DNA from 3 places in the Paenibacillus sp. FSL R7-0128 genome. Region 2 is predicted to be linked to each of the others. Evidence: riboswitches for the same ligand, from Rfam matches in the RefSeq annotation. Region 2 holds a riboswitch; each other region holds the start of a gene.
The links. A riboswitch is a leader RNA that binds a small molecule or an ion and turns the genes downstream of it on or off. The one in region 2 is predicted to bind cyclic di-AMP.
Positions count from the first base shown of each region.

Region 1: linked by a shared signal. The riboswitch ahead of NST26_RS16415 (hypothetical protein) and the one ahead of NST26_RS33455 (3D domain-containing protein) in region 2 are both predicted to bind cyclic di-AMP.
Region 3: linked by a shared signal. The riboswitch ahead of NST26_RS33830 (C40 family peptidase) and the one ahead of NST26_RS33455 (3D domain-containing protein) in region 2 are both predicted to bind cyclic di-AMP.

Region 1 covers NZ_JBBOCD010000001.1:3,983,448-3,986,957, reverse strand. Annotated here, with positions in the region: gene arsC (arsenate reductase (thioredoxin)) at 1-255, opposite strand, end outside; cyclic di-AMP (ydaO/yuaA leader) riboswitch at 893-1,056, shown strand; gene NST26_RS16415 (hypothetical protein) at 1,262-1,729, shown strand; partial or broken gene NST26_RS16410 (3'-5' exonuclease) at 1,749-1,883, opposite strand; gene NST26_RS16405 (suppressor of fused domain protein) at 2,067-2,810, shown strand; gene NST26_RS16400 (FAD-dependent oxidoreductase) at 2,939-3,510, opposite strand, start outside.
Region 2 covers NZ_JBBOCD010000001.1:7,772,062-7,775,571, reverse strand. Annotated here, with positions in the region: gene rsmA (16S rRNA (adenine(1518)-N(6)/adenine(1519)-N(6))-dimethyltransferase RsmA) at 1-55, opposite strand, end outside; gene rnmV (ribonuclease M5) at 52-603, opposite strand; gene NST26_RS33455 (3D domain-containing protein) at 765-1,925, opposite strand; cyclic di-AMP (ydaO/yuaA leader) riboswitch at 2,212-2,440, opposite strand; gene NST26_RS33450 (TatD family hydrolase) at 2,640-3,410, opposite strand; gene NST26_RS33445 (HD domain-containing protein) at 3,465-3,510, opposite strand, start outside.
Region 3 covers NZ_JBBOCD010000002.1:27,241-30,750, forward strand. Annotated here, with positions in the region: gene NST26_RS33825 (C40 family peptidase) at 58-486, shown strand; cyclic di-AMP (ydaO/yuaA leader) riboswitch at 875-1,017, shown strand; gene NST26_RS33830 (C40 family peptidase) at 1,022-1,513, shown strand; gene NST26_RS33835 (GNAT family N-acetyltransferase) at 1,753-2,238, shown strand; gene NST26_RS33840 (c-type cytochrome) at 2,366-2,722, shown strand; gene NST26_RS33845 (4a-hydroxytetrahydrobiopterin dehydratase) at 2,854-3,129, opposite strand; gene NST26_RS33850 (hypothetical protein) at 3,341-3,510, opposite strand, start outside.

The DNA.
Region 1 (3,510 bases), 3.8 Mb from region 2:
TGCATCTCCACATAAAGTAATGACGAGATCAGAGCTGTTCAGCAGCTGCGGATCAATAATATCTGATGTTTGACCTGAGATATCTATACCTACTTCACTCATCGCTTGAACGGCTTTCGGATTCAACCCATGAGCCTCAATGCCTGCACTATACACATTCCATTCATTGCTCAAATATTTCTTGGCCCAGCCTTCGGCCATCTGACTCCGGCAGGAGTTTCCTGTACACAAAAAGTAAATGGTTTTCTTATCCATGAGTCGCATTCTCCTTTGATTTTAAATAAGGTCAATATTATATATAAACTCATTTTTTCTCGGAATAAAAGGTAAACCTACAAGTTCAAAGTGTTAGTATGTCCAAGTATCGGTAAGCACAACGCCCCTAGCATTTGCTCCCATAAAGCTTTATATAGGCGTCCATTTTGCACTCTTGAGGATCTTATCCCAATCCGATGTTTCTTGCCATGCAACTTACGGCAAATGGCATTTGATAACAGAACTGATGTTCTCAGTTGATTATACCAGAACATTTATTCTCAATCCATTCCAATATTGGATTCATAATGGCGGCACTCCATACAAGCAAATAATTAATCGGGCTCTCGCACATGTTCACCTGTAAAGGCAGACAATAAACCTCTTAGTTTCTCTGCAACCAGTCTCAATCTCTCCGATTCTCTTTTTTATAATCATGATTAAAGAAGCATTAAGATTCATTTAGCCCCATTTAGGTTGCATTAAAAAGTTAATAAATACGCGATAACTTCAGAAAATCGGGGATGAATGCTAGATTACAAGGGATTTTCTTCATTTTTATATCCTATAGAGTCTTATTTAGTCTCCTAGAGAACTTTCAGCATTTTACAAACAGTGATGCTCAGCGTAAGATTCCTTTTAACAAATGCTGAATTCCCGTCAGGCGGGAAGCGGGGGAACCAAATGGCTGTGACCAGCCGAAATGGGGTGAATCCAAAGAAGATTGAACTCTTCACTGGTAGGACGACTCTCACCGTCCGAATCCGTCAGCTAACCTCGTAAGCACTGGAGAGAGCCTGCATTAACCATGCTTTTTTGCTGCGATCCCGCAAAACCTTTCCATTACACTTATCCATCGTACAGAAAACCAAATATTCCGTTTGGCTTGAGCATGCTGCTGTATGTGAGAATGAAACTGAACTGACAGCCTATGTAGCCACAGCTGAGCAGACCCATAATCTGCAGCGTTATATGAAATCTATAGACAACCTAGGAGGCATTATTCATGATTAACGCCAGACTGTCACGAATCGAGTTGTTCGCATTTAGCTGCCGCCCTTCCTTCCTGCATATTTCAGAGCCTTACGGATGCTGGTATGGGGTGTTGAAGTTAACCTTCGGAGGACAGATCAGCTATGGGAATTGCATTCTTTGTGCGGGTGACAATGCGGTGGATTTAATCAAATGGGGCTCTTTTCTGAAAGAGATATGTCATTGTACTGCAGAAGAAGCCACAGAATACGTCCGGATGCACGGACAAGAATGGGCTCCCAATCAACTTAACATGATCAAGACTGCACTCGATAGTATGTTCATTCAAAATGACCAAATCCGAATGAAGGTAGGAGCCGGATCGGAGCGGTATCGCCATCAAAGGACAGAGCAAAGAATCCATTCAATTAATACGGTGAAGAGTCATCTGAATCCAACCATTTTATTTGCAGAATCGGTATCCTATTATTCACTGCTATAGACATGATCAATTTAAATTATCAAAACTCCAGTTGATCAAAAATCTTAACGAAGATTTTCGCAATGTTCTTGGCATCATCGATACCTCTATGGTGAGTACCTTCAAGCGGCAATTCAAGCATAGACAAGGCTCTCTCCATGCCTACGCCCCGCTTGCGGTCATTTTCCCAACAGGTGGCTTCCAGATCAAAAATGATATAGTTCATATCTGCTCCTTTTGAAATTCGAATCGATAGACCCATCGCTCCGGGGCTATGTCTTTTGTTATACTTCCAAGTGAGGTTTCAAATACTTCATTTCGCACTTTAATATAAACCCACACAGAGGAGCGCAAAGACATGAACTTTTTCAAAAAACTGTTTGGCGGTAAGGAAATGGGCAAATCGGAAGATGGTACCACCATTTATGGTTATGACGCTTCGGATGAGCAGCAGGTTACACCTCCCGCCAATATTTTGTACATGGAAGATTTAAACGAACATTTCAATCGGGTCTTTCCAAACCGGGAAACCGGCGTGTTCCACGAACTGATCTCAGACATCGTACATATTGATGTGAATATTATGGAAGCTACACCTGATGAGCCCTACTGGGTGCTGTACACCAATGGGATGAGCGATCTGCCGCTGACGCTCCCTCAGGAGATCCGTAAAGAGTACAAGCATCTGGAACGCGCGGAGCTGATGATGTTTTTGCCGGCGGACTGGCCGCTTACGCAGGAGGATTTCGAAGCAGAGGAGAACTACTGGCCGATCCGGCTGATGAAGATGCTTGCCCGATTCCCGCATATGTATCAGACGTGGCTTGGATACGGACATACGATCCCCAACACGGAAGATTACGAGCCTTACGCGGATAACACGGAGCTGTCCGGTGTGATCCTGTATGCTCTGCCGGAAGAGGTTAGCACCGTCCATACGAAAGATGGCAATCAGGTTCAGGTTTATTTCCTGGTTCCGCTGTACCGGGAGGAAATGGAGTTCAAGCTGGAGTCCGGCATGGACGAACTGGTCGCCAAGCTGTTCGAGCTTCCAGAGGATTTCCTCATTCTGAATCCGAATAGACACAACGCTTGTAAATAACTGCCCGGATGAACAAGTTTGAAACAGCTTGAAAAGGCTGAGCCTAAGTCAAGGATATGACTTTGGGCTCAGCCTTTTGATACTAGTTAGCTTTCTTTCACTGTTGACTGTAATTTAGTTCGACCTTCCTAGTACCGCTCATTGATCTGCTCTCCTAACCATGCGCCTTGGCGGACAAGTCTGCGCTGCAGATCCGTGATGTCGATACTGCGCGTTTCCCGCGAACCTGTCTTGGCCAGAATCGCCGCGGCCGTACCGGAGGCTTCGCCCATGGCAAAGCAATTCGGCATGACCCGGGTGGAGCCTTGGGCCGCTCTATCGGTTGATATCGCTCTGCCGGCTACGATTACGTTCTGAATACCAACCGGAAGTAAGGCACGATAAGGAATGCCGTGCGACTCTCCCGGCGAAAGACGTACCATCGTCATGCCGCTCGTAGGCTTTGCCATATGAATATCAATAAAGTAGGCATTGCGGGCAATGTCGTCCGGGAACGAACGGCACGCCAGAAAATCGTCGGCGGTGACGATATAATCGCCGATGATCCGGCGGGTTTCCCGAATGCCGATCTGTTCGCCCGTCAACGTCAGGAAAGCGTTCTCGAATCCGGGAATCGCTTCCCGCAGCCAACCGGTAATGTGTTCAACAAGTGCGCGGCCTTCGATCGCACCGCGAGTCAGATCATCCGTGTTTGAACCAT
Region 2 (3,510 bases):
GCTGAATTATCGCTTTGGTTCTTGTTGGGGACGAGATATTCTCGATACCGCTCATGAAGTAATGCCTCCCTGATCAATTTGGGCGAGGGCCTGCGCGAATTCTTCGCGGGTAATGCCGAACATCGCCAGACGTTTGTACAGTTGCTTGCCATTGCAATAACCGATACCGAGCAGATTGCCAAGCTGCATTCTGCGCTCAGCCGCCCGGGGATGCACCATCAGCCCTGCGGCCATAAGCTCATCCAGCCCAATGATGGGCGGCGCCCCCTCGAAGGAGGTATGTACATGCTCCAGCGCATGGCGGATAGCCTCAGGCGAAGCATTCTCTATTCCGATATCTCCTTTGCGGGTTGCATCCTTCTCCGGGATGAAGGCATGCTTGCAGCCCGGCACCTTGGCCGCGACGATTTTGCGGATTCGCTCTCCGGCATGATCCGGGTCGGTAAGAATGATTACACCCCGGCGCTCCATGGCCAGCTTGATCTTGGCAATGACCCTGTTATCCACTGCCGAACCCCCGGTTTCAATCGTATCGGCCTCAACCGCCCGCTTAACGGCAACGGTATCACTTTTCCCTTCAACCACAATTAGCTCTTTAATCATAAATATTTTTACTCCTTACTCCAGAACGCAAAAAGAAGAGGATTCGCTCCCCTTCTTTTTGGCTAAAGAATGTATAAGTGATGAGCGGCAGCTCTCTAAAATTTCGTAAGTGCTTCCCTCACTATATCGTATTAACCGCTAATTTGCAAAAGACTTTACATTTAGTTCAGCTCCGGCTTTACAGGTCCGATCACATAGAGTGTGCGCGACTTGCGGCCGAAATTACGGGCATGGCTCAGTGAATCGTAATAGACATCCACCTTGTTGCCTTTGATGGCACCGCCAGTATCCTCTGCTCGGCGAAACCCTAATCCTTCAATGTACACCCACCAGCCAATCGGTATAACACTAGGATCTACAGCTATAGTGCGGCCTTCCGTTACGCGTGTGCCGGAGGCAGTACGTGTTCCAATACCCGGTTCCTGAGACGAATATGCAGTCATGGATACGTTTTTGATCATTCTTTTGTACTCGAAATCCACACCAGCCTTACTGGTAACATTGCTGGCCTTTGCGCTGGCTTTAGATGACTTGGAGGTTGTTACAGGTTTGGAAACTTTGGCAGTAACTACGACGGGCTTAGGAAGCGGCTTGGTTCCAATGGCAATGATTTTGTCCTTGGTAACCGTCTGTACTTCCTTGCCGATCATGCGCATGGATGCCAGCTCGCCATCTTGATAGATCTTCTCGATGTGCTGGACCATTACGCCAGGCTTACCTGCCTGTGCCACTCTTACGGTTCCCTTGGTCAATGAGGGGTCTGCTGTCTTAATGACCCGGAAAGGCAAATTAGTTGTCCGTTGAACCACATGCTTGTTAATCCGGACAATTTTGATTTCCATGTCTGCAGATACTGCGGTTTCTAGCGAAGGGTAAATCTTGTCTAAGCCTTCCAGGCTGTAGCCCAGCTTGTCGATGGCCTGACCAATGGTATCCTCGGTCGTAAATAACGTCTCGGTCTTTCCGTCTACGGTAAGAGCGAACTTCTGCGCAGTGTTAATCACGATACGGTCGCCGTCTTTTATTTCATCACTAAGGCCAATAGATAATTCATCATGCGCCTGCAGCGAAATCTGTTCCTTAGCCAGCACATCACTGAACAGCGTTTCCCGCGTCTCCAGTGTCTGTACCTGTCCGTCTATTACTAGGGTAATTTCTTTTTTGCTCTGACCGTGTACGTACAGCAGTATTAACAGTGCGATAACAATCGATGCCACACCGGCAAGTAAAACTACGCGGGGATTCACTTGCTTCAACCGTAATGCGAAAGACCTGCTGGATGATTGCGAATCATGGGATACCTCTGGTTGGAATACGCCCACTCTCTCCATCCTCCTTACATAGCCCCGTCGTCCAAGTTAGTTCAAGGTGACTGTATCACTTCTGACGAAACTAGGTTTGAGTTTGCAACAGGATACGCCCGCACTTGCTTCAGCGTTTCCTGCTCATGGATCGCCTGCTCGGCATAGTTACTCCGGAGATCTGTTATATAACAGTATGCCGGGAGCATTCTCATTATTCAAAACAAAAGAAGCCTAAAAAGAGCTCATAGAGGACTCTTTCGTGGCTTCCCGGTGTCGAATACGTCGGAATGCTTATGCACGAGGTTTCCTCTCTTACTTGCGCTTACGGGGTTAGCTGTCGGGTTCGGACATAAGAGAGACGCCCTATCTCAGGTCACCCGCTCACGGCGGTTGCCCTCAAATTCACCCCAAAGACCACGTAAAGAAATCAAATAATGCCTGCGGCAATTCTGTGCCAGTACTCTTGTACGTTCATGCGGCAGCGCATTATTGGTTCCCCCGTTCTCCATACGGAGACTCAGCGAGACGATCCATGAAATTAGTGACTGTCACAGTTACAACAGCTCACTGCACTGAAAAGATGATATCCTGTTTTGATACATGTTGTAAAGGACGATTCAACCACGTTTACGTAAAAAAATGATTAAAATATTGTAATAATCGGCCGTTTTTCCGTCATAAAAGTTTAATATATCCGCTATACTTCATTTTTCACCGCTTTTACTCCTGTTTTCAGAGTATCCCAAATCGTTCCAGTGCGTTCGCATACGTAATTTCCGCCAATTCCTGTAATTCAATCCCTTTTATTGCCGCGGCCGCCTCCGCTACCAGCCTCACATGAGCGGTCTCATTTCGCTTGCCCCGGAAGGGGTGCGGAGTCAGATATGGGGAGTCAGTTTCGATCAGCAGCCGGTCCAGCGGAGTCTGGGCAAGCACCTCTTTGGGCACCCGGGCATTCTTGAACGTAATCGGTCCTCCAAAAGAAAGATGGAAGCCCAAATCAAGACACATCTTGGCACTTTCCCAGCTCCCGGAGAAGGAGTGCATTACGCCGCCAACCTCGCCCGCCTTCTCCTCACGGAGTATGCGGATCACATCTTCATGAGCATCACGGTTATGAATACAGATCGGCATCTTCAGCTCTCGGGCCAGCCCGATCTGCTTGCGGAATACTTCATGCTGCACATCCTTAGGAGAGGTATCCCAGTAGTAATCCAGTCCAATCTCGCCGATGGCAACCACCTTGGGATGAGCGCATAAGGAGGCGATCCACTCCAGGTCTCCGTCCTTCATCGTGATGGCATCCTGGGGATGCCAGCCAACGGCTGCATAAATATAATCATATTTCTCGGCAAGCTGCATGGTAGTCGGTATCGTATCCCGGTTAAAACCGATGTTGATCATCTTGCTGACGCCGGCTTCCAGCGCCCTGGCAATGACCTCTTCGCGGTCTTCGTCGAATTGTGGAGCATCCAGATGGGTATGGGTGTCGAATAACTGCATTACATTACATCCTTTCGGCCTGTTATTGTATCTATAATTCCAAGCTTGATCTGCTTATTTGGCAAAAATCTCTGCGATGGACGGCGGCAGCTGTGGAAGG
Region 3 (3,510 bases), on a different contig from region 2:
CTTTTGATTAGTCAGAATTTCAAGAAAAAATGCACCGCAGCAGCGCTGGGTCTTGTGATGGTATTCACACTCGGAGCGGGCAGTGCCTTCGCAGATTCCAAAATGGATACTGTGATTTCAAAAACCATTGGAACGTCGTATAAAACCGGGGGCACAACCACCAGCGGCTTCGACTGTTCCGGATTTACCAAGTATGTGTTCAAGAATGTCGGGCTTACCTTGCCCCGTACCTCCAAAGCACAGTTCAAAGTTGGAACAAGTGTATCCAAGAGCAATCTGCGTTCCGGTGATCTCGTGTTCTTCAATACCCTGGGTAACGGAGTGTCCCATGTCGGTATTTATGTTGGAAACGGGAAGTTCGCACAGTCCTCAAGTTCACGTGGTGTAACCATCAGTTCGATGAGCCAGTCCTACTGGGCCAACCGCTACGTTGGCGCCAAACGAGTAATGAGCACAACAGCCTACCAAGCTGTCGCTTACGATTGACCCCTTGAAGCATACCCCGAATATTTCAGCCTCTAACAACTAAATGTAACTTATACGAGCTCGGGATGATTATTGCCGTAATCATTTCCGGGTTTTTCCTTTTCCTTATTCTACCTTTTACACCGAATTCGCAGCCTTGAAACAGCATTTTTTTGCAAAAACAAAGAAATAATCATATAAATTAACCCCTGCGCATAGATATGAGTCTTTGGAAAGGGCTATAACTCTAAAAAACAGCAAAAAAGATGCATTAATATGTTATAAGTGATTGCCAAGCGCCGAAGTCTTTGTTACAATTATCGCAGTGAGTTTTTAGTAACATTTTTGTAATTATTGAATCGATTTTAACAAAGGTTTTGTCATGTATTGAATGAACCGCTAATCCTAATCAACAGTCGTGCCGAGTTCCCTAATGAATTAGGGAAACGGGGGAACCACTTTGGGTGAATTGACCTCCTATTCTAAGAGGGGTCATAGGGGACCTTCAACCGAACCCTTAAGCTAACCTCGTAGGCATTGGAAGGGGTATTTACTTTTGAAGAAGAAGCTAGCAGCCGCAGTACTAAGCTTGTCCATTATCTTCACCATCGGAGCAGGAAGCGCTTTCGCGGATTCCAAAATGGATAAAGTGATCGACAAAGCCATCGGAACCAAATACGTGTCCGGCGGTACATCAACTAACGGGTTTGATTGCTCCGGATTTACAATGTATGTTTTTGATAAGATCGGCATTAACCTGCCCCATCAATCCGGCTCCCAGTATCAGATGGGCTCTGCCGTGTCCCGTGACGAGATGAGACCGGGCGATCTTGTATTCTTCAATACAAGCGGTAAGGGCATATCCCATGTAGGTATTTATGTTGGTGACGGCGAATTCGCCCATGCCTCTTCCTCACGTGGTGTAACCATCAGTTCGCTGAGTGACAGCTATTACGTCAACCGCTACGTTGGCGCCAAGCGAATCATGAGTACAGATGCCTACAAGACTGTAGCTTCGGATTCCCAAGACAACGATGATGTACAATAATCCTTTGTAACCTAACGCTCTTTTCCGAGATTTTTGCCGAAATCTTGGAGAAGGGCTTTTTTTGTCTATAAAATTACTTACCCCTCTCTATATTTGTAAAACACTGATTCTGCGCTTTCGGAAAATATATTTTGGCGTTTGTCAAGTTTCTGGATTTCCGCACGGAAATTGCGTCGAAACTCGCTGTTTTTGTATATAATTATATTGAATTTATTTCCCCTGGAAGGAGGCCTCGCCTAATGATTAGCTCCCCGCTAACCTTTTACGTGGTGCCTATGGAGCCGCAGCATGCCGCTGAGATCTGTGAGTGGAGCTACAAGCCGCCGTATAATATTTACGGCTGGATGTCCTGGGAGCAGATGCAGGCGCTGGGCGTGGAGTTCGGAGACCCGCAGCTGCGAAGTAGGCAATATGTATCGGTTGTGAATGGAGAGGGGGATCTGTGCGGCTTCGCCCAGCTCTTTCCGATGGAGGGGGTAGTCCGGCTTGGTGTCGGAATGCGGCCCGAGCTGTGCGGCCATGGAATGGGGCATCTGTTCATGAAGGCTATTGTGCAGGCAGCACGGTCGCGTTACCCGGAATGTGAGATCGACCTGGAGGTGCTGACCTGGAACCAGCGCGCCATCCGCGCCTACCAGAAATGCGGGTTCACCATAACGGATACCTATGAACGCCGCACTCCGACCGGTAATAAGCCTTTTTATTGCATGGTCTATGAGGAATAGCACCGGAGACAAGAGAGTTTTGCAAAAAATGGATCATTTGTGTTCATTTTTTTGACACACATACTATGATAACGCTTCACCATCCGCTATAATGGAGACAGCAGCTTACATGGAGGGACGGATGCAGATGCAGAAATGGATCATGAGCGGTTTGTTTTTTGCCGCCTGTGCCTTTGCAGTAATCTTAATGTTTACCCTACCCGGTAAATCCGAGGTGGCGGAGCAGAACAAGCCGACCATGCCGGAGGTTGTGCTGGACGCTGCGGGCGCAGAAGCCACAGTGAAGGCCAATTGTATCTCCTGCCACGGAGACCAGCTTCAGGGCGGGGCGGGACCCAGCCTGCAGCAGGAAGGCGCTTCGCATGACGCAGCTCAGATCTTCAGCATAGTCACCAAGGGCCGCGGACAGATGCCTCCCTTCAAAGACAGGCTGGCCCCTGAAGAGATTGCGAATGTAGCCCTATGGCTGGCCGAGAAGAAATAATCCGCAACCTGTACTCACACCATGCTCCTCATTTTAAATGTATAATGCCCGTGACGAGGATAACGAACGATCCTTGCACGGGCATTTCTATTAATTAGATATTCCTGTTGTCTCCATAGGGGCCTTGTCCTCTAGCGGGTCTTCTCGAATGCCTCATTAAATTCATGCGCCTGGCGGAGATCAAGCTTCTCCACATCTGCAGCCAGCCGCAGAACAACCGTCTTGTAATCAATGGTGATATGCGGGTGATGGTCAAAGGCCTCCGAAATTGTCGCTACCTCATCCACAAAGGCAATTCCCTTCATATATTCACTGAACATATATTTGCGCACCAGCCTATCCCTCTCCAGCTTCCAGCCCTCAAGCTTGCCGATCTGCTCCTGCAGTTGTTCCTCAGTTAATTGCAATTCGTTTCCTCCCTTGCTAAGTTAACGGTTCCTTCAGCCTGCTCTTCTCCTTCAAATAAAACATCCCTCAGCTTCTGAAAGTCCAAGGGATGTGCCAGGCCAAAGATTTTTGATTAAATGTATTCTGACATCCCGGCAATTAGTACTCCACTTCCAATTTTAACATGGCCGGATGCCCGGGACAAACCCGCTGCCGCATTTTTCCCCTGCTTTATACAAGAACGACCGAAGCCAGATCCTCATCGCCCAGCAGAATATTAATGCGGTGTGTTTCTTTATCGTACATCACAACTCCGCTGCCCACCTGAATGACCGGCTCGTTGCCCAGTGCGTAGAACAGGTCTTCCGCAAGCGCCTCCCAGACCTCCTGCCTCGATTCCT